2 regions of the Leptolyngbya sp. FACHB-711 genome follow, and region 1 is predicted to be linked to the other one. Evidence: riboswitches for the same ligand, from Rfam matches in the RefSeq annotation. Region 1 holds a riboswitch; the other holds the start of a gene.
The links. A riboswitch is a leader RNA that binds a small molecule or an ion and turns the genes downstream of it on or off. The one in region 1 is predicted to bind cyclic di-AMP.
Positions count from the first base shown of each region.

Region 1 (10,128 bases):
GTAAGCTGTGCTGCCCATCATGCCTACCCCAGACATTCCCGCGCCCGACATTCTAGCCGCACCCATGCCCACGCCGGACATTCCCATGCCAGAGGTGGTGTAAGCTGTGCTGCCCATCATGCCTGCGCCCGACATTCCCATCCCGGAAGCCGTTGGCACTGCCCACTTGCCTACCCCCGATGGGAAAACATAGGAGCTGATTGCCTCTTCGGGAACCTGCTGCATCGAACCAAATACAGACCCTGCAACGCGCTGCGTCTCGGCAGACTGCGCCATTTCAAACACGCGATCGTAAACAGGACTAGCAACGCTTGCCACACTTGCCAACTGTCGGGTCGGATGAGGAAGCTCCTTCACCGTCTTGCCGCGCAGGTCATCTTCCCAAACAACAGTGATGAACTGGTCATCGATCCAGTCTGAGGGATAAACAGGCGGAATTCGCACCGGAGCCGATCGCGCCAGCATCAGCCAGCGACCGTCAAACGCCACGTAGCCAATTTCCACCACGTAATCTCGATCGCTTACCGGAATTGGCAAGTACCACTCCCGCGCCAGTTCGTCGCATTCATATTGCTGTAAGCTGTGCGGACGCTGAATTTCAACATTGATATCAGTCACGTCATAAAACCGCAGTGCCAAACGCACGCCCCCCTGCTGGCGCAGTTCTTCTTTTCGAGCCTTAGGAATATCCCAGTAGGCATAAGCCCATTGCGGGTCACGGGGCAGCAGCATGATGCGGGTTTCGCTATAGCCATCTGGCAACTCAGGCAATCCCTCATCTACAACGGCAAGAGCTAAGGCTGCCTCAATTTGTTCAGTTTGCTCTACATCAAGCCCAACATCAAATTTCGCTGCTTCCACTTCTGCCTGTGCTTCTAAAGAACGAGTTGAACTGGAAACAAACCGCGCCCGCTGAATTTCCTGGATTGAGCTAAGCAACTGGTCTTTTCTCATGCGGCTATAACGCGAGATGCCCAACTCGCTCGCAATTCGGCGGAGCTGCCGGAGGGTCATTTCTTCGATCGGCGGACGTTCTGTTGACATGGTCAGACCTCCAGATGTCTATCGTTTGAGCATGAGTGCCTTGATTCAAAGCTGAGAAAGAGAACAGAAACGACTGAATAAAGCTGGGAGTTCAATCCAATATCAAACCCATCAGTCTTTGGGATCGCAGGGGATCAATGTGTCCCTATCTTGCAGAAAATCAGCCTAAGAATCAAGTAGTTCAAAGCCTGATTCTAGTGAGATCAACGGAAACTCAGCGATCGGAACAGCAATAATGTCATGATTTTCTGACAAATGCCCGTTTGGGATCGGGTTGTGGGATCGACAATATCAAAGTTTCATGACATTGCGAGCCAACTGTCAGTTACGCTAGAAGCCCTGAAAAACGGAATGTAAGAAAGTTGTCCTTCCAGAGTGCTGGGAATCCCTATCTGCTTAGAGGAGATGCTCACCCCAATCGTCTGCCGTTGCTTAGCAGTCGATCGCCTGAATAGGTGTTGTAGGGTACGCAGTGCTTTTGCTTGTCGGCAACTCTCTATTTGCACAAGCCGTCTAGACTGTCACAATGGCTAAGGCATATTGGCCATGCTAAGGCTGACTCTAAGACCTGTTCATTTTTTACACACCATCATGTCTACCGATCGCCCCACTCAGGAACCTGCACCCCAACCCGATTCTCGGCAAAGTCGGCTGATTAGCAGCGTTCTGGCTCCGGCAGTTCGGCTGTGGCTGCGATCACAGGTTGAGTCTGTCGCAGATCTGCAATTTCAGCTTGAAGGAGGCGATCGACAACTCCTCTCAGGCTATGTGCCAAAAGTGTCGATCGCTGCACGGCAGGCAGTTTATCAAGGGCTCCATCTGAGTCAGGTTGCGCTGACAGGCGAAAATATTCGCGTCAATTTTGGGCAGGTTCTTCGCGGCAAACCCCTCCAATTGCTCGAAGTCGTCCCGGTCTTTGGTAATCTGACGCTGCACCAGCGCGATCTCACCGCTTCGCTTCAGGCTCCCCTGCTGGCAACTGCGCTATCCGACTTAATGACCGCTCTATTTCAGCCCGAAACGCGCCACCTCTTGCCCCCGGAACTCACTGCTGCGATTGGAACAGGTACGATTCACATCACTCAGCCCCAAATTGAACTCGGCAATCAGCAGCTTATCCTTGGCGGCATTTTGGCAAGTGCAATGAATAATTCCCCCGTCCGAGAACCTGCGATCGATTCGCTCCAACAAGGAACTGCTTTGCCTCGCCTCCCCTTTTTGCTGCGAACCGGAATTACGCAATTCAACGGCAGCCAGCTTTGCCTTGATCGTCCCGAACTGTTGCCCACGCTCACCGCAACCCAGGGAACTCCACTGCCCCATCTCCATCGGTTTGCGATTGATCTCGGTCAGGAAGTCGAGATTCAGGAACTCCTTTTGGAAGCGGAAAGGCTGGTGTGCCGGGGGAGGGTTAATGTAGTACCAGCGTAAGAAGTTATCGCGATCGGGTGCAGTAAACCTGCCAGCTCACCCCTCATTTCCTCATCCCCTCGGCTCCCCCGCTTACCAACTCCCGCTTATCAACTCCGGTTCACTAACTAAAGAAAAAACCTCCCCACCATATAGATCGCCGCCGTCAACAACTGCATCAGCATGACCGGAATCCCGTATCGCAGAAAAGTTTGGAACGGAATACGCTTGCCGTGCTGTTCTGCAATTCCTGCCGCCACAATGTTAGACGATGCACCAACGAGCGTTCCGTTACCGCCCAGCGTTGCACCGTACATCATTGCGTAAAACAGGGGCAGGACTTCAGTGGGAAACTGCCCGTTAAAGTCGGGAGTTAGCACTTCTGCGCTCACCAGCCCCACGTTAACGACATACTGCTTCAGCAGAGGAACCATTGCCACGACCAGGGGAATATTGGGCACGACGCTGGAAATAAGACCCACAAACAGGAGCAATGCCAGGGAACCCAGCAAGATATTTTGACCGAGGATGACGGCAAGAAGTCCTGATAAATTTCCAATAATGCCTGTTTTTTCGAGTCCGCCAATCAGGACAAAGATGCTCATAAAAAACAGCAGCGTACTCCAGTCAACATCGCGCAGAATATTGTGAACGGTGTCGATTTTGCTTTGGTGTGCCAGCAGGAGAGCCAGGGCAGCACCGAGCAGAGCAGACGCAGCCGGAGAAACGGGAATTGGCAGCAATTCGCCTGCCACAAAAAACACGAGTACCGCAACCACAATGATTCCGCCGAGCGCCAAAACACGGGGATGATTGATTTTGGGGTGGGGCAAGTGTTCCAGGTCGGTTAGCTGCTTATGCCAGATAGGGGAAAACAGGAACGGGGTCATGATCAGCAGGGTGACGATCGCCGCCGCGCCGCCCAGACTGAGCTGTGTAAGGTAATCCAGAAAGCTGATATTGACTGCATCCCCTACAATAAACGTTGCCGGATCGCCCACCAGCGTCAGCAGCCCGGCACTATTTGCCACAAACACCATCAAAATCAGCAGCGGCACAAAGTCAACGCCTACTTCCTGTGCCATCGGCGGAATCAGCGGAGCCAGAAGCATAACGGTGGTTGCATTCGGCAGCACGGCACAAATCGGCGTGGTAATCGCAATAATGCCAATCAGCAGCCGCTTTCCCTGCCCCTTTGCCAGGATGACTATCTGGGTCGCCAGGTAGTCGAAAATCTTGGTGGGTTCAAAGGCACGCACCAGCACCATTACGCCAAAAAACAGTGCCAGCGTCGGATAGCTGCCGCCCACGTAGTCGATCGCCTCAGTCAGCGTCATAACGTTGGTAAACACCAGCAACAGCGCGCCCAAAAAAGCTGCAACTGTAAGGTGAATCCATTCGGTCATTACAAACAGGATCACGCCCAGAAACGCTGCTCCTGCGACCCATGCCTGCCAGTTTTCCATCTTCCCCGCTTCTCCGATAAGACGATACAGACTTGGGAAGCTGAGGAGCCAGATCTTTGCAATCACTCATTCCAGAAATTCATCCCGGAAATGTCACAAAAATGCTGTCTCTGCTCAGTCTTCTCCCTTTGCCGACGGAGTTAGTTGACGGGCTAAGGCTGGGAAATGCCCTTTTGCAATCGAGACTCAACGCTAAGCTAAAACCCAGGCATTATCCTGACCGCAAATACGTCCCAAAAATTGATTCCTCCGTTTCGATTGCGCCGATCGAATGAAGGCGGTCGAATTAGGCTGACTTGATTCCAGCGATTTGAAATTAGGGAAATCCGATAAATTGCCGATCGGAGGTTTCGCCTTCGGGTCGGGAAAAAGCTCCTTTATTCCTTACTGAATTCAGCAATTCAAGCGGATTTGATACGAAATCACCAGGATTGGCTCAATCGTAGCACTGGTTTTCCGGGCATCATACCATTCTTGGTTTGAATGCAGATTTGGCAGCGATCGTACCGTTTTGCGATTTGCAGACTTGATGCCTGCCCAAATCCCCTTTCCTGAAGTCGATACAATCAAGGGAATTGCTTTTTTCGCTTGAGGCACTATGCAATTGAACTGGCAATTAAATTTGTGGCTCGCTGTGTTTACGTCTCCCGGACCCATGATCGGACCCCTGCCGATCCGCTGGTATGGATTGCTGATTGCCTCAGCCGTGCTGATCGGGGTGACGTTATCGACCTATTTGGCAAAAAAACGCGGTGTCAATCCAGATTTAATGAGCGATCTGGCGATTTGGCTGGTGGTGGCAGCGATTCCGGCGGCACGGATCTACTATGTGGCGTTTGAATGGGACAAATACGCCAGCAATCCCTCAGAGCTGATTGCAATCTGGCATGGGGGCATTGCGATTCACGGCGCGATTTTGGGTGGCATGATCGCCACGCTAATTTTTGCGAAACTGAACAAAGTTCCCTTCTGGCAGCTTGCCGATCTGGTGGCTCCGTCTCTGATTTTGGGACAGGCGATCGGGCGATGGGGCAATTTCTTTAACTCTGAGGCATTTGGCAGACCCACGAATGTGCCCTGGAAATTGTTTATTCCTCCGGCGCAGCGTCCTCCCGGCTATACGCAGTTTGAGTATTTCCATCCCACATTTCTCTACGAATCGCTGTGGAATTTGGGGGTGTTCGCAATTTTGATGGTGCTGTTTTTCCGGGGGCTGCGCGGTAAGTCTTCGCTGAAGCTGGGAACCCTCTTTCTCACCTATCTGGTATGCTACAGCCTGGGACGTTTCTGGATTGAAGGACTGCGGATGGATAGCCTGATGCTCGGTCCACTGCGAATCGCTCAGGTTGTGAGTCTAGTTGGAATTGCGATCGGGGCGATCGGCTTACTATGGCTCTATCCGCTCAACCGATCTTTGCCGGATGTCGTGTCGATCGCAGAAGTAAACGAAGCAGCGCGAGCAAACGCTCAGGATTCGGACAAAAGCCAGGTATAAATTGATTTTGATTTCTTTCGTAGTAAACCTCACCCAAACCGCTTATCCACAGCACCTGCCTGAGGATCTACCAAAGCACTTTCGTAAAACAGAAAAGCCCTAGAGCAATTTCCAGGGCTTGAATCAGGGTGCATCTATACCCTACTTTTACCGATGAACGGTCAAATGGGGGAATTTACGGATGAGATTTATCTAGTTTTTACAGAAGTTCTTGCTTTCTCAAAGTTTTTACAGGAACGACGCAGTGCTGTGCGACAAATTTAACTTTTGTGTGATTTCATAGAGCCGAATCAACCATGACGACTGAATTTGAACATCGATCAATACCCGCTGAAGATCAGTCTACTATTGCCCCGGCAGTGTACATTGTGGGGGCGGGACCCGGCGACCCAGAGCTTTTGACCCTGAAGGCATATCGGCTGCTGCGTCAGGCAGAGGTCATTCTGTTTGCCGATTCGCTTGTGCCGACTGCGATGCTGCAAATGGTGCATTCTGACGCGGAAGTGATTCGGACAGCAAACAAAACTCTGGAAGAGATTTTGCCCGTTATGGTGGATCGGGTGCGATCGGGTAAATCCGTTGTGCGCTTACACTCGGGTGATCCGAGCTTGTACGGAGCGGTGCATGAGCAGATGCAGGCACTTGTCGCTGCCGAGATTCCGTTTGAGGTGATTCCAGGAATCAGTGCGTTTCAGCTTGCCGCCGCCAAACTCAAGGTCGAACTCACCGTGCCCGGGCTGGTGCAGACCATCATCCTGACGCGAATTAGCGGACGCACCCAGGTTCCCGCCGCCGAAGAACTCTCCTCGCTTGCCGCGCATCAGGCGAGCTTGTGCCTTTACCTCAGTGCCCGCCATGTGCGCGAGGCGCAGGAAAAACTGATGCAGCACTATCCGCCCGATACACCCGTTGCGGTTTGCTTTCGCCTGGGCTGGTCAGACGAGCAGATCTGGATTGCCCCCCTGGCAGAAATGGCAGACCTAACCGAGCAAAAAGACCTGATTCGTACCACGATGTACGTCATCAGTCCGGCACTGCGATCGATTACCCCAGAGGGGAAGCTGCTTCACGATGCCCCAGACCCAAACGAGCAGAATTCCTATCGATCGCGCCTCTACAACCCAGAGCATACTCATTTGTTTCGTCCCCGCTAATGGGTTAACTATCCCGTGCAGTTTTGTCCCGGTACAATGGAACGAATAGAACAAGAACAGCCCAGAGAACTTTGGGAAGTCACGACTGGGAAAGTCACGGCGATGTCCCGAACTGCCCCCCTCGCACTGGAGGATTTAGGAGGCAACGCAGGACGTTGAACACTTTCCAGGGATGGTTCCAGGCTGAGCGGACACGATCGTTTGCTTAGGAGCAGGCACAATGCCTTCAGACTCATCTTCAGATGCAAATGCAAAAATGCAGCAGCTCCGTACGGTTAGGAAAAAGCTGCTGGCACTTCACAAAGCATTGCTGGACTCGGAAAAAGGAATCTACGAGCAGTTTTACGGCAGAATTCAAACCACAGGCGAATATTTTCGCTTAGTCACCAGCCACGATTGGTTTAGCTGGCTGCGTCCCATTTCGCAGTTTATTGTCCAAATGGACGACGTGATTCATGCGAAAGAACCGATTGCCCCTGAAACGATCGATCAACTCTTGCAGCAAGCCCAACAGCTTATGCAGCCCGATGCGGAAGGAACCAGCCTTAACAAACGCTATCTACACGCGATTCAGCGCGATCCGAATATTGCCCTGATGCACGCTGATTTCACACAGCAGTTTGCTTCCCAGTAGAAGGGAAGTAAAAGGGGGCTTGAGGAGTGGCAAGTCTCCGACATCGCCCCTGCAATTTCCCTTTCTAACCTCCACTTCGGGGGGCTTTGAGACTCTTGAAACTCAAATCAATCCACTCAAATTAATTGGAACTTGCTGGAATTCAAGACGAGTTAGGTTCTAATAAGAACGAATGCCAAACAGCAGAATATAGAACAAAAATCCTGACAAAATGCCGTAAGCGCAGGATAGAAGCGATCGAAACGGAAGGTTACGCGCCAGCAGCACCCACAGGCTCAGTGTTGTGGATAAACAAAACATCCCAAACAGCATGCCGTAGCGACTGTCTGGACCCACAAAATTGACAAAAGTGAGAAGCAGAACAACCCATCCGGCAAACAGAAAATAATACTTAAAGTCGGAAGCAGGTTGAGGCGATCGAAACGCTCTGGTAAAAAATGCGAGATAGGCAATAAGAATGGGCGGCAGGGCAGCGGTTGCCAGACTGCGAACACCAAACTCGACATTAAGGCTAAATGCCTGAATTAAAAGACTTAGCAGCGTTCCGCCTAGAACAGCATTAGACAGGGAAACAACAACACGGTTAAGCGCGTAGGCGATTGGATGCGTTCGCTTACGAACTTCTTCTTCAGCCAGTTCTTGAGAGGATCTCACCATTGTTTTTGGGATTGGAGGATTGCAGACAGAACGTTAAGCCAATGCTTTGTACCTATTCTTGAATGAAGCGCATTGTTTCGCCACTGTCGCAGGAGTGACGCGAGGGTAACAGCAAAGCCGTTCTGTTCCTACTCCAGATTGACGCATCGAGCGATCGCATCAGCCAAAAGGCGTTTGGGCCATGCGGGTTTCTACCTGCAAAACAAGCTTGCCGACCTCTGCTTTCATTTCACGAATGCGAATCTCCATGCCCTCGTACTGAAAGTAAGGAAGCTCCATGAGCTCTTTGACGCGCTGCATCATTGCCAGCATCAACTCTAGTGAAACTGCCCCGCCCCCATGACACTGAAACGACTCTAACAGCACGGGTCGATCGCCAATTTTATGATAGGCAGTTGCTGAAAAGCGGATGTGATGAATTTTTCCCTGCTCTGCGGACTGAACCGTAGCATCGATCGCAATTTTGCCATTTCCCGGAAAGCTAATTCTGAGAGGAGGTTGCAGCGCGATCGCGACCCTTTGACCGTTAATTTGAAACTTAAATGGCGGAATGCGGTTGACGATCGCCTGATTACTCATTGCCTGGTTCAGGTCTGCCTCAGTTAGCACGACTCGACTAGTGGCATTGAGAGGCTTATCAAGTTCGAGTTTACCCAGCAGCAGACTGATTGTGTTGAGGTCAAGCTCTTGGGTATGCAGCTCCATTTCCTCAACGCGCAAATCCTGAACCACCATGCCCTGACCCCGTACTGATACAGAGTCAGCCTGCCCTTGAATGACTTTCAGCAAATCCGTGCGGACATCAACTTTAATCTCCTCCGCATTGTCAAGCTGGCTTGAAAGGCCAAGCTGAATTGCCTGGGAAACAAAATGTTCATCAAGGCGCGGCTCTTCGGGCATGGCGGGTTCTCCTACCGGGGTTTAGAGAGCAGTCATGACTTGCAGCAGTTCCGCCGAAAGATCAATTCCAGCATGACGCTTTTTCTGAAACAGGACACCCGCCAGAAAGTAGATATTGGCAGAATAAAAGGCTTTGCGCTGCCTTTGCATTTCGCTGATCCAGTTGCGAACTTTGGGTTCTGAGCTGTAGTAGCCAAACTGGAGCGGTGTCACCATAAAGTCAGACACCTGATAGCCCTGATCGATCGCGTGTTCGATCGTGTCGATCGGATTAGAGTAAGCCGAGATCATCAGTATTACGTTCTCGCAGTCCACCGACAGCAGCTTTTTAGTAATCGTTGCGCCGTCTACCCCACCATGCAGCGCGGGCATACAGATGTCGTCGTCAGGGGCAGGAATGTAGGGCGGATTTGCAATCAGGTACTGAGGATTTTTGGACTTTAATCCTTCAAAAAAGCAGTGATTGTGAACAAAGTATTTGTCGTGAAGCTGATACTGTTTAATTCGGGCTTGTGCCAGCTCGCAGGCAGCCGAATTTAGCTCAAAGCCATGGATCTCACCTGCAAAGGGAGCCTTCAGCAAAGAGTGAATCACAGGACTGCCATCTCCTGCGCCAAATTCTACGGCGGTAATTGATTCTGTTCCCTGATTTAGCAGCATTTTCTCTAAGCACTGAGCATAAAAATGCGACTCTTCAGGACAGAAAAAAACCTTGTTGGGTGAATAGGTTTGTAAATCAGACTTTAATTCTTTAGATAACAGCTTTGTAGATGAATTAGTGGCTGGCTCACTAAATGAGGTAGATGAGATAGAGGATTTGGACGAAGCGATCGAGTCCATCCCTTCTTTTAACTCAGTAGCGTTTAACCCGGTGACGTTTAGCAGTGCTTCTTGCATGAAAAATCCTCAGATGCGAATGGACGAACAAAACAACCGGGTAGGCAATCAGCACTACCCACAAGACTCCAGGGACATCCAGCCTTTACAGCACTGTGCCTGCTTGTTCGGCTGCCCGAATGATGTTAACGATCGCGGCTCCTGCTCGATCGCCCAATGCTTTTTCTTGGTCGTAGCCCAGCACAATTTCCCAGGCGTTTTCGGGATACATTTCGGCAAGCGGGAGAGCAACCTGCTGCACCATCCACTGACCATGCCGCTCATCTTCGCGAATGTGCAGTTCCCAGTAGCCCATTGCCGTATCAGAGAGGTTGAGACGCTGGGCAGCAGTCATGTAATCGCGATAGATTGACGGTCCCACGATTTCAAAATAGGTGAGTCCACCGTTGTAGCGCAGGAAGTGCCGCTTGCGCTCGGTCAGTAAAAAGTTGTGGTTCACACAGGCAAGCAGTTCCCACGGAGCCAAGTCGA
Region 1 is NZ_JACJOR010000346.1:7,152-17,279, reverse strand. Features, by position in the region: gene H6F80_RS14385 (DUF4912 domain-containing protein) at 1-1,044, opposite strand, end outside; gene H6F80_RS14380 (LmeA family phospholipid-binding protein) at 1,636-2,475, shown strand; gene H6F80_RS14375 (ArsB/NhaD family transporter) at 2,583-3,920, opposite strand; cyclic di-AMP (ydaO/yuaA leader) riboswitch at 4,036-4,223, opposite strand; gene H6F80_RS29445 (hypothetical protein) at 4,314-4,517, opposite strand; gene lgt (prolipoprotein diacylglyceryl transferase) at 4,519-5,415, shown strand; gene cobM (precorrin-4 C(11)-methyltransferase) at 5,712-6,569, shown strand; gene H6F80_RS30415 (hypothetical protein) at 6,606-6,728, shown strand; gene H6F80_RS14360 (hypothetical protein) at 6,790-7,203, shown strand; gene H6F80_RS14355 (hypothetical protein) at 7,363-7,860, opposite strand; gene H6F80_RS14350 (LmeA family phospholipid-binding protein) at 8,020-8,760, opposite strand; gene H6F80_RS14345 (SAM-dependent methyltransferase) at 8,782-9,657, opposite strand; gene H6F80_RS14340 (iron-containing redox enzyme family protein) at 9,743-10,128, opposite strand, start outside.

Region 2 (10,128 bases), on a different contig from region 1:
TTGATTTACGAAGGGCTGATGACAAAGGGCTGCTTGCCTCAGTCATTTCCTATAGAGTTGCCTGCTGCGCCGCTTGCTCCGCAGTTTCCCGCAGGGGTAATCGAATATATCCCGCAGCCACACTCTCCGCCACAATTGCTTCGACCCACTCCCACAAATCAGGCGTGCCCTGCTTAACCGGTTCCATCCGCTTCCAGACCTGATCGATCGAAACGCCGTGTTTCTTCCAGGTTCCGCCTGCCGTTTTGTAGTTGTGCAAGAGGGGCTGAATGCGATCGAGTGCAGCCGCAAATTGAGCCGTTGCCGTTTCCCGCGCTTCAAACTCTTCCCATAAAAGACGCAGCTCGGCTTCCAGATCCGGCGGCAATAAGCCAAAAATGCGATCGGCGGCACGCTGTTCTCGATCGGCTTTGTCCAGATTGCCCTGCACGTCGTAGCAAAAGGTATCGCCTGCATCAATTTCAACCAGATCGTGAATCAGCAGCATTTGAATCGCGCGGCTCATGTCTGTTCCCGCAGGGGCGTACTCTGCCAGCACGATCGCCATGATTGCCAGATGCCAGGAATGCTCTGCGCTGTTTTCCTGCCGTGATGCATCGACCAGCAGGGTTTGCCGCAGGATGTGCTTAAGGCGATCAATTTCCAGGATGAATTGAATTTGTTGGGTGAGTCGTTGCTGCACGGTGGGAGGTGGAGGGAGGTGGGCTGACGCTTTATTTTAGTGTGAATGGGGGTGGGAGATGAGGGGGTGAGCGTCTTGATCGCGTTTAGATTGAATCAGTGGGTATGTAGGGGGTTTGATTAGAATGGGAGCAGGCACTTTTTCACCACACGATTGCCCCTATGTCTCTTCCCAAATCTCTGCTGGTCGGTTTAACTTCTAACGACTTTCGCCATCCGCTCGATCGTGAGGCAACTCAGGCACTCAAGCAGATTCCGGGGATGGATTTAGTTGTGCGATCGGTGCTTGGACCTGTGGCAGAACGATTCTTCTATTTAGAAAATATTGCGTCTAGCATTTTGGTGAGCGATCAGCAGTTGCCTCATTTACATCAGCTGCTGCTGGAAGCCTGCAAAATTCTTGACCTGGAACCGCCTCAGCTTTATGTGCGGCAGCATCCGGTTCCCAATGCCTACACTTTTGCAATGCGAGGCAAACAGCCGTTTATTGTGCTGCATACATCGCTGATTGATATGCTCACATCTGAAGAAACCCAGGCAGTGATCGCTCACGAATTGGGGCATCTCAAGTGCGAACACAGTGTTTATATGACCCTAGTGAATGTGCTGGTGCTGGCTGCCGGACAGGTTCCCTCCTGGGGTGCGGTGCTGGCACAGAGTTTGCAGACTCAGTTAATGGAATGGGTGCGCTGTGCAGAATTTACCTGTGATCGCGCTGCGTTGCTGGTTGCTCAAGAGCCGCGTGTGGTTGCCTCGGTGCTCATGAAACTAAGTGGCGGTTCGCCTACGCTTGCCTCTCAGCTCAATCTGGATGCATTTTTAGCACAGGCGCGATCGTATGACACCATGACCACCGATGATGTGGGCAAGCTGCTGCGCCAGATGCAAACCACGCCGCTAAGCCATCCCCTCCCGGTACTTAGAGCTAGAGAAGTCGATCGTTGGGCAAGCAGCCAGGAATACGCAGGGATTCTCCAGAAGCGATCGATGCGCTATAATGATGAGGCTGAAAAGGGCGGATGGCGAAACTGGTAGACGCACCACACTCAAAATGTGGCGAGGTAACCCCTCATGGGAGTTCGATTCTCCCTCTGCCCATAGACTTAAGTAAATTACTAAAATTAAATTAGTAAAGAAGTGAATTAGTAAAGCTGAATTACTCAAGCAAGATTAAATTCGAGGAGGGTTCGGATCATGGCTCAACGGTTGAAGCGATGGGAATCTCCCCGCAAGCAGGGCAGAAACGATAAAGGAAAAGGCGGCAGTGCCCGACAGCGACAGCTCCGCAAACAAACTCAAATGCTGCGGAAGAAACTGAAGGACGGCAACCCATCTAATCAAAATTCAAACCGATCGGGGGAAGGGACACTATCTCTTCCCTCTTTTTTTATTCAATTCCCTCTCTTTCAATCCACTTTGTTCACTCCACGCCCAACACACTTACCAGCAATGCCTTTTGAGCATGCAGCCGATTTTCTGCCTCGTCCCAGACCCGCGATTGGTTGCCTTCGATCACGCCGTTTGTAATCTCCTCGCCGCGATGTGCCGGAAGACAGTGCAGCACGATCGCCTTTGAGTCGGCTTTATTCATCAGGTCTTCATTCACCTGGTAGGGCATAAAAACGGGAATGCGGCTGTCTGCCAGATCTTCCTGTCCCATACTCGCCCAAACATCGGTGTAAACAATTTGTGCGCCCTGAACGGCGGCTTGCGCGTCCTGAGTGAGGGTCACTTCGGTTCGATCGCCTGCGATCGCTTTTGCCTGCTCCAGAACTCCGGCGTTTGGTTCAAAGCCAGCAGGAGCAGCAACCCGAACGTTCATACCGCTTAAGGCACAGCCCAACATCAGGGAGTTTGCCATGTTGTTGCCATCGCCGACATAGGCAAGCGTTAAACCGTCGAGCTGTCCAAATTCTTCTTTGATGGTCTGCAAGTCGGCTAACACCTGACAGGGATGCTCCAGATCGGTGAGAGCATTAATCACGGGAATTTTGGCATAGCGGGCAAAGGTTTCAAGCTCCTGCTGCTCGTAGGTGCGAATCGCCAGCACATCCAGATAGCGATCGAGCACTCGCGCTGTATCTTCCACGGGTTCTCCCCGGCTCACCTGGGTGACGTTGACGTTGAGATCCAGTACTTGCCCGCCGATTTGATACATTGCCGCCGAGAAGCTAACTCTGGTGCGTGTCGAAGCTTTGGTAAACAGCAGACCCAGAATCTTTTCGCAGCGCGGGTTGAGCTTCTTTGCTTTCAAGTCGATCGCCAGATCCAGCAAATCCCGCAGTTCTGCCACACTTAAATCCGCCATGCTTAGCAGATCCCGCCCATATAATGTCGCTACGCTCATTTCTGAAGCTTGATAGTAGGGGTTTCTTGAATTCCGGAAACTAAAACCCTACCAGATTTTCTGCGATCGTGCAGTGTTCAATTCAACTCCTGAGCAATTCTCGTTCTGTCACCAAGAACTTTTTCCTTCTACCGCCTAGGGGCTTGACTCAGCAGACTGAATTCGAGCATCAGCAAAGAGGGAGCCGTTCTTATCCTACTCGCCTGAATAAATCTCCAAAAGAAATCGGATTACAAGTGTTGGCACAGCAGTTGGTAGGCTCAGGCTTTGTCCGTTTACTCAAGTAACTTACTTAAGTAACGACTGAAATTTGAAGTACTTTGCCATACCTTCAAGCTAGCAAACCGCTTTGTTACCTCTCAACTCGACTTAAGCTTCAAAAATTGTTTGCGTACAATGCGCTTACTTATTCACTCGATCGTCTTTTTTCGGGAAACTTCACCATTCCTGTACAGTTCTCCTCACTGTCTCCGGGTTGAGGTGCAAGACATAATCAAAACATGAGGATTAAACGTTTCAATTACCCCACACAAGATAGAGCGATGTTAGTGAGATATTGGAATCCTTGGCGCGAAATGGAAACGCTCCGCCGTCAAATGGATCGAGTGTTTGATGAGATTGCAGTACCGAGCGAATACAGCTGGGCTCCGGCGATCGAACTACATGATAGCGGTGAAACATTTACGCTGAAAGCTCAACTTCCCGGCATGGATGTGAAAGATATCAACGTTGAAGTGAGCCGTGAAGCAGTTGCTCTCTCCGGTGAGTATCGCAGTGAGCAGCAGGGCGAAACCAACGGCATTATGAAGTCCGAGTTTCGCTACGGTAAATTCCGCCGCATTGTGCCGCTTCCGGTTACTGTGCAGAACGATCAGGTTCAAGCCGAATACAAAGATGGCATCTTGACCCTGACGCTGCCCAAAGTCGTCGAAGTTCGCAACAAAGTGGTGAAGCTGAATCTGACAGACTTGGCTCAGCCTACGATCGAGCCGACGACCGAACCCGCGACAGCAGCCGTCACCGGATCGAATGAGGCACAGGCTACCGAAGCCAACAGCTAAGAGCTTAAGCGGTTTTGAGCCGCCTCTGGAGTAAGCGACACGCAAATTAGACAAATTAGATTTGAGTTAAACAGATAGCGCAATAAGCAGGAGGTCGATCGCCTCTTGCTTTTTTGTATTTTTGTATTGGTACACCATTTTTGTATTGGTACACCAATGGTTTAATAAACCAATTTTTATCTATCTTCAATGCATCAATTTTCTGCATCAAATCATAATTTCTGCATCAAATCCTAAAGCTAAAGCTGATATTACTCCTGCTAAACCTGCCTTGACATTCATATTTACTGCACTCACCTGCACTCACCGTTCTTCAACCAACTTTATTGAAATCATTTACAGCGTTTATTTCTGCGTTCGACTTAGAAACGCAACGTTTGTAATCAAAAATTCGCAAAATCGATCGCCTACCTTCGGCTGAATAAGCAAACACAATGGTGAAAGCAATTCGATTGCTTTAGCAGTAGAGAGATTGACGGACGCAATGGGCGATGTTAGTATGGATGCACTTCAAATTAATCTCGAACAGTCAGCTTAATTCAGTCTCACCCTAACCAAAGAAGACTGAAGCGGAGGAACCAATATTGGGGCGTATCGCAAGAAGGACACCTCTCAGTCCTAGCCCGTCAGCTAACTCCGTCGGCATTGAGGGGAGACTGAAGCTTTTGGCAATTTGTCTTTGGATAACCGTCTTTGGGCAACCGTGCTAAAGCTCGTCAGTATCCTTGACTGTTGGACAGTGGTTCCGTTGTTCTGTCCACCTTCAACCCTGAGGAGTTCAGGATGGTTGTACAATTTGTGGGTTCGATCGCCGTTGCCGGACAAGCAGCCTGGAGGCGTGTGCAGCCAGTCGTGCTGCAAGAAACTGTGCTGCTGCCTGCGTTGGGATTTGCAGGTCTGATTTTGCTGTGGTGGATAATTGCCCTGTTTAACAGCGACCTGATGCCCACCCCGCCAGAGGCACTTCAGGCAAACATGGACTATTTGCTGCATCCGTTTTATCGTCGTGGTCCTGGCGATTTGGGAATTGGTTGGCTGTTGATGGCAAGTTTGCGGCGCGTTTTGATTGGCTTTAGCCTAGGCGCACTGGTTGCAATTCCCGCCGGATTTCTGATTGGGATGTCGCGTCAGGCAATGCTGGCACTCAATCCGATTATTCAAATCCTGAAGCCCGTTTCGCCTCTGGCCTGGCTGCCGATCGCCTTGGCAATTTTTAACCTGGCAGACCCTTCTGCGATTTTCGTCATCTTCATTACGTCGCTCTGGTCAACGATTATTAACACTGCACTTGGCGTATCCAGCGTCTCCAAAGATTATCTGGATGTGGCGAGAGTCCTGGAAATGCCTCAGTGGAGACGAGTTATCAAAATTATTCTGCCTGCCAGTCTGCCCTATATCTTCACCGGGCTGCGCATTAGCCTGGGCATTGCATGGCTGGTGATCGTCGCAGTCGAGATGCTGACCGGAGGTGTAGGCATTGGCTTCTTTGTCTGGGATGAGTGGAGCCGCTTGAACCTTAGCTCGGTCTTCCTGGCGGTGGTTGTAATTGGGCTAACCGGGCTGATTCTGGACTTTATCGTGGTCAAAATTCAGCAGTTTGTCACTCGTCGTCGTTTTCGATCGCAGTCGGCAGCCTAATCAAGTGGGGGAATCCGGGGGTGAGGGGTAAGTGAGCAGGGGATAAAATCTCTCGATCGCCCTTGCGTCAGAGCTTCCTAATCTACTTCATCAGCTTTGCGTCAATCATTTCCACAGTCTCTCTACTGTCTGTTGAATCAGGTTGAGCAGCAAGACGCTCCCCATTTATAGAACGAACCGCAAAACCCGCTCCTCACCTCCCCATTCTCTCATCCCTCCGACTTTCCATCCTTTATCCACTCCCCACTCCCCAAACCAATATGAACCACGATCGTCTCAATCGACGTGACTTCTTAAAAGGATTCGGAGCTTCGGTCGCTGCAACGACGCTGGCTTCCTGTGCGGTAAGTGCGAATAGGGCGCCGCAAGGACTGCCGCAAATGGCGGCTGAAGTAGAACCGATCATCGATCCCCAAACGCTGGAAAAACCGAATTTAACGATTGGCTATGTACCTGTCAATGACTGCGCTCCCTTTGCGATTGCCTGGGAAAAAGGCTTCTTTCGCAAATATGGCTTGAACGTGAAGCTTAGCCGCGAAGCAAGCTGGGCAACCTCACGAGATGGCGTAATTTTTGGTCGGCTGGATGCGTCACCCGTGGTTTCAGGAGCCGTGACCAATGCCCGAATTGGCGCAGAAGGTGCGCGCCATGCCCCGATGTGTGCCGCAATGACCATCCACCGCCATGGCAATGCAATGACCATGAATCGTGCCATGTGGGAATCGGGGATTCGCCCCTGGCATGAGTACAAGGGTGATTTGGAGGCATTCGGGCGGGATTTCCGTCGCTATTTTGAAGGTCTGCCCTCGGATCAGCGAATTTGGGCAGTGGTTCTCAGTTCGGCGATTTATGAATATTTCATTCGCTATGTCTCGGCTGCCGCAGGCGTTGATCCGTTGAGCGAATTTCGCGTGATTATTGTGCCGCCGCCCCAAATGGTAACGAATATGCGAATTGGTGCAATGCAGGCATACATGGTGGCAGAACCCTGGAACACTCGCGCAATTCGGGGGAATGAAGGAATTGGCTTCACCTTTGCTCAAGGAAAGGAAGTCTGGCGCGGACATCCTGATCGCCTGCTAGCAGTGATGGAGCCTTTTATTAATGAAAATCCCAAGACGTATCGATCGCTGGTGAAAGCCATGATCGAAGCCTGTCAGTATTGCAGCAAGCCGGAGAATCGCGCCGAAGTTGCAAAGATTATCACCGGGCGATCGTTCACCGGAGCCAGACCGAAAACCTGCAAAACCCCGCCCCTGATCACGCCGGACAATCTGCCTTCACTGCCCGAATGTGCAACCAAGTTTACGGGTCCAGGCATTATTGGCGAATATAACTATGGCGGTTTTGATAGCAAAGACCGGACGATCGCTGCCGCCGATACCACCATTTTTTACGACTTCCCAACCGACCTCGCCGAACCCGCCAACGCCCATTCCACCTTCTTGTGGCGATCGCAAAGTCTCTGGCTGATGACGCAAGCCGCCCGCTGGGGACAGATTCCCGAAATTCCGGCAAACGCAGACGAGCTGACGAAAAAAGCCTGGCGATCGGACCTCTACCGCGACATCGCTGCCGAAATGGGCATTAACTGCCCCAGCGAAGACTACAAAGTAGAACCCGCTACTGTCTTTATCGACCAGAAAGGATTCGATCCCAGCGACCCGGTCGGCTACTTGAAAAGCTTTGAAATTCGAGCCGATCGCCCCAAACCCTTCTATTTATCCTAGCTGACCCCTCACCCCTTACTCACCCCCTCACACCCGGAGAACCTCATGATCAAACCGCTTACCTTCCCCGCCACCGATCGCCTGCGTGACCCAGCCGAGTTTCTTAGGATTGAGAATGTAACCAAAGCTTATCCTGCCGCCGGAGGTGGCCAGACCGTGATTCTGGATGGCATCAATCTGACGATCGGCGCAGATGAATACATCTCAGTCATCGGGCATTCGGGCTGCGGCAAATCGACCCTGCTGAAGATTGTGGCAGGTCTAGAACAGGCAACGTCTGGTTCTGTTTGGCTCGAAGGGCGCGAAGTGCGTAAACCCGGAGCGGAGCGCATGATGGTATTTCAGCAATACTCGCTGCTGCCCTGGCTCACGGTGCGAGAAAACGTTCGGCTGGCAGTGGATGAAGTGTTGAGGAACCTCTCTTCAGCAGAAAAGCGGGAAATTGTCAACGAACATCTGGCAATGGTGAATCTGACCCCTGCGGCAGAAAAATATCCTGATGAGCTTTCGGGCGGCATGAAACAGCGAGTGGGGATTGCTCGCGCTTTAGCGATTCGTCCCAAGGTGCTGCTGATGGATGAACCCTTTGGCGCGCTCGATGCGCTGACACGGGGCAAGCTCCAGCGGCAAGTCCTGGATATCTGGGAAAACCACCGTCAGGCGGTCATGATGATTACTCACGATGTGGATGAGGCGTTGTATATGTCCGATCGAATTATCTTAATGACGAATGGACCTGCTGCCCAAATTGGCGAAATTTTGGAAGTTCCCTTTGCCCATCCGCGCCAGCCGAAGGAGCTGCGAGAACTGCCTGAATACTACGAACTGCGGAACCACGCGCTCAACTTCCTCGATCGTCATTTCGGACACGATGACCAACTTTAATCTTTGTTAAATTAAGCCCGTTCTATTCCTAAAGAGGACTGTGTAGGGCAAATAGGAAGCTTTACACTGCAATTGATCCCTCTAATGTTTCTGTTGATTCCTGTCTGTTTTTCATTGATCCCAAAGCTTGTTTCCCTTAGGAAACTGTAAAGCGATCGCTTAAATTTCACGCTGACCCGTCTGCCGCTTTTAGCTTCCATTTCCTCACTTGCTCCTCCAACACCGACTATGAGAATTCAACCGATGCTGCTGCGCCTGCAAAGCGCGCTTGGACAAGACAACCTCAGTGAGCAAATGCTTTTGTATCCGGGTGTCGCGCCGACGCAGAATTCTTTTGCTGAGATGTCAAGCAGTTCCGCCAAGGGAGCAATTGACGCTACTGAGGCAACTTCGGAATCGATCGACGAAACGACCAATATTGTCATCAGCTACAATGGTTCTCCGAATAGCCAAACTGCTCTCGATTTTGCCTTCTGGATTGCTCATCAAACGAAACTCGCGACCAACAAATCTGTTACCGTTCACGTCGTCTATGTGCTGGATAGCTGCAACTCGCTCCAGTTAACTTGCGCTGCCGCTCCTGATCTGAACGGACTCCGATCGCAGTCTCTTCAAAAAGCGCAGGTTGGCGGTCTCCCCTCGATTCAGAAGCAAACTGCAACGGCAGTTCAATCCAAACCCCAATCGCAGGCAGCAGCCGTCTATCAACCCAGAACGATTCAAACCCAGTCAGCCCGATCGCTAACCGATTCCCTTGAGACTGCCGATCGCATCCTGTGGCAGGCTCGCTGTCTAGCTGATGAATGGCGTGGTTCTCTAGAGGCACATTTGCGCTTTGGGGCAGTGGCGATCGAGCTGCGTCAGGTAGTGGAGGCTGTAAAGGCAGATGTGCTGATGGTAGGCTGTACGACCGGAGAACATTCCCTGATCCAGCAGTTGCTCACCCCAGCGTTTCCCTGCCCGATCCTGGGCATTCCGCACGAGCTAGAAAAGCAGTAGGAAATTAGCGGGGCGTTGCTCAATCGAAGGATAAATGGTTGAGTTGAACATGGCTGGGCAGCCCCCTAAATCTCCCAATTTTGGAGGGCTTTGAGCGTGTAAAGGTCATACACAGAATCCTTGCCGCGACCTACGAACGAAGCCTAAAGAAATCGCTGCTGGTGCGGGCGAGTTGCCTGATCGATGCGATCAATTTCTTCTTGCGTGAGGCTCCAGCCCAGTGCGCCTGCATTCTGTTGGGCCTGGCTCCCATTCTTTGCACCTGGAATTGGGACAACGTTACCCTGAGCAATCAGCCAGTTCAGCGAAACTTGGGCGGGAGTGCGATCGTATTTTTCGCCGATTTGCTTTAGCAACATTATCACCGGAGCCAATTTTTCCACGCCACCTCTGCTGAAGCGAGGGTCTAGCTTGCGCGCGCCCGTCGGGTCTTGATAATTTTCAGGAGTGTATTTTCCGGTAAGCAAACCCTGCGCTAATGGGCTGTAAGCCAGAATCATGATGCCCAGCTCTTTTGCTGCTGCCATAACGCCATTGTGCTCGATCTGACGCGCCAGCAGCGAATACTGCATTTGATTCACCGCCAAAGGAACACCGCGCTTTGCCAGTAGCTCGTGCGCCTGTCGCATCTGATCCGCCGAATAGTTGCTCACGCCGATCGCCTTAATTCTGCCGCGTTTTACTTCGTCAGCCAGTGCCTCCATCAAGGTGGGCTGTCCCATGAAAAAGTCAAAGGGCTGGTGAACTTGATACAGCTCTACGGTGTCACGCTGGAGCCGCTTCAAAC
Region 2 is NZ_JACJOR010000547.1:4,960-15,087, reverse strand. Features, by position in the region: gene H6F80_RS27325 (HD domain-containing protein) at 50-682, opposite strand; gene H6F80_RS27320 (M48 family metallopeptidase) at 844-1,716, shown strand; tRNA gene H6F80_RS27315 (tRNA-Leu) at 1,695-1,779, shown strand; gene argF (ornithine carbamoyltransferase) at 2,102-3,028, opposite strand; gene H6F80_RS27305 (Hsp20/alpha crystallin family protein) at 3,571-4,089, shown strand; cyclic di-AMP (ydaO/yuaA leader) riboswitch at 4,611-4,749, shown strand; gene ntrB (nitrate ABC transporter permease) at 4,873-5,727, shown strand; gene H6F80_RS27295 (ABC transporter substrate-binding protein) at 5,988-7,457, shown strand; gene H6F80_RS27290 (ABC transporter ATP-binding protein) at 7,503-8,342, shown strand; gene H6F80_RS27285 (universal stress protein) at 8,571-9,341, shown strand; gene H6F80_RS27280 (aldo/keto reductase) at 9,485-10,128, opposite strand, start outside.
Region 2: another riboswitch for cyclic di-AMP. It lies ahead of ntrB (nitrate ABC transporter permease); the one in region 1 lies ahead of H6F80_RS14375 (ArsB/NhaD family transporter).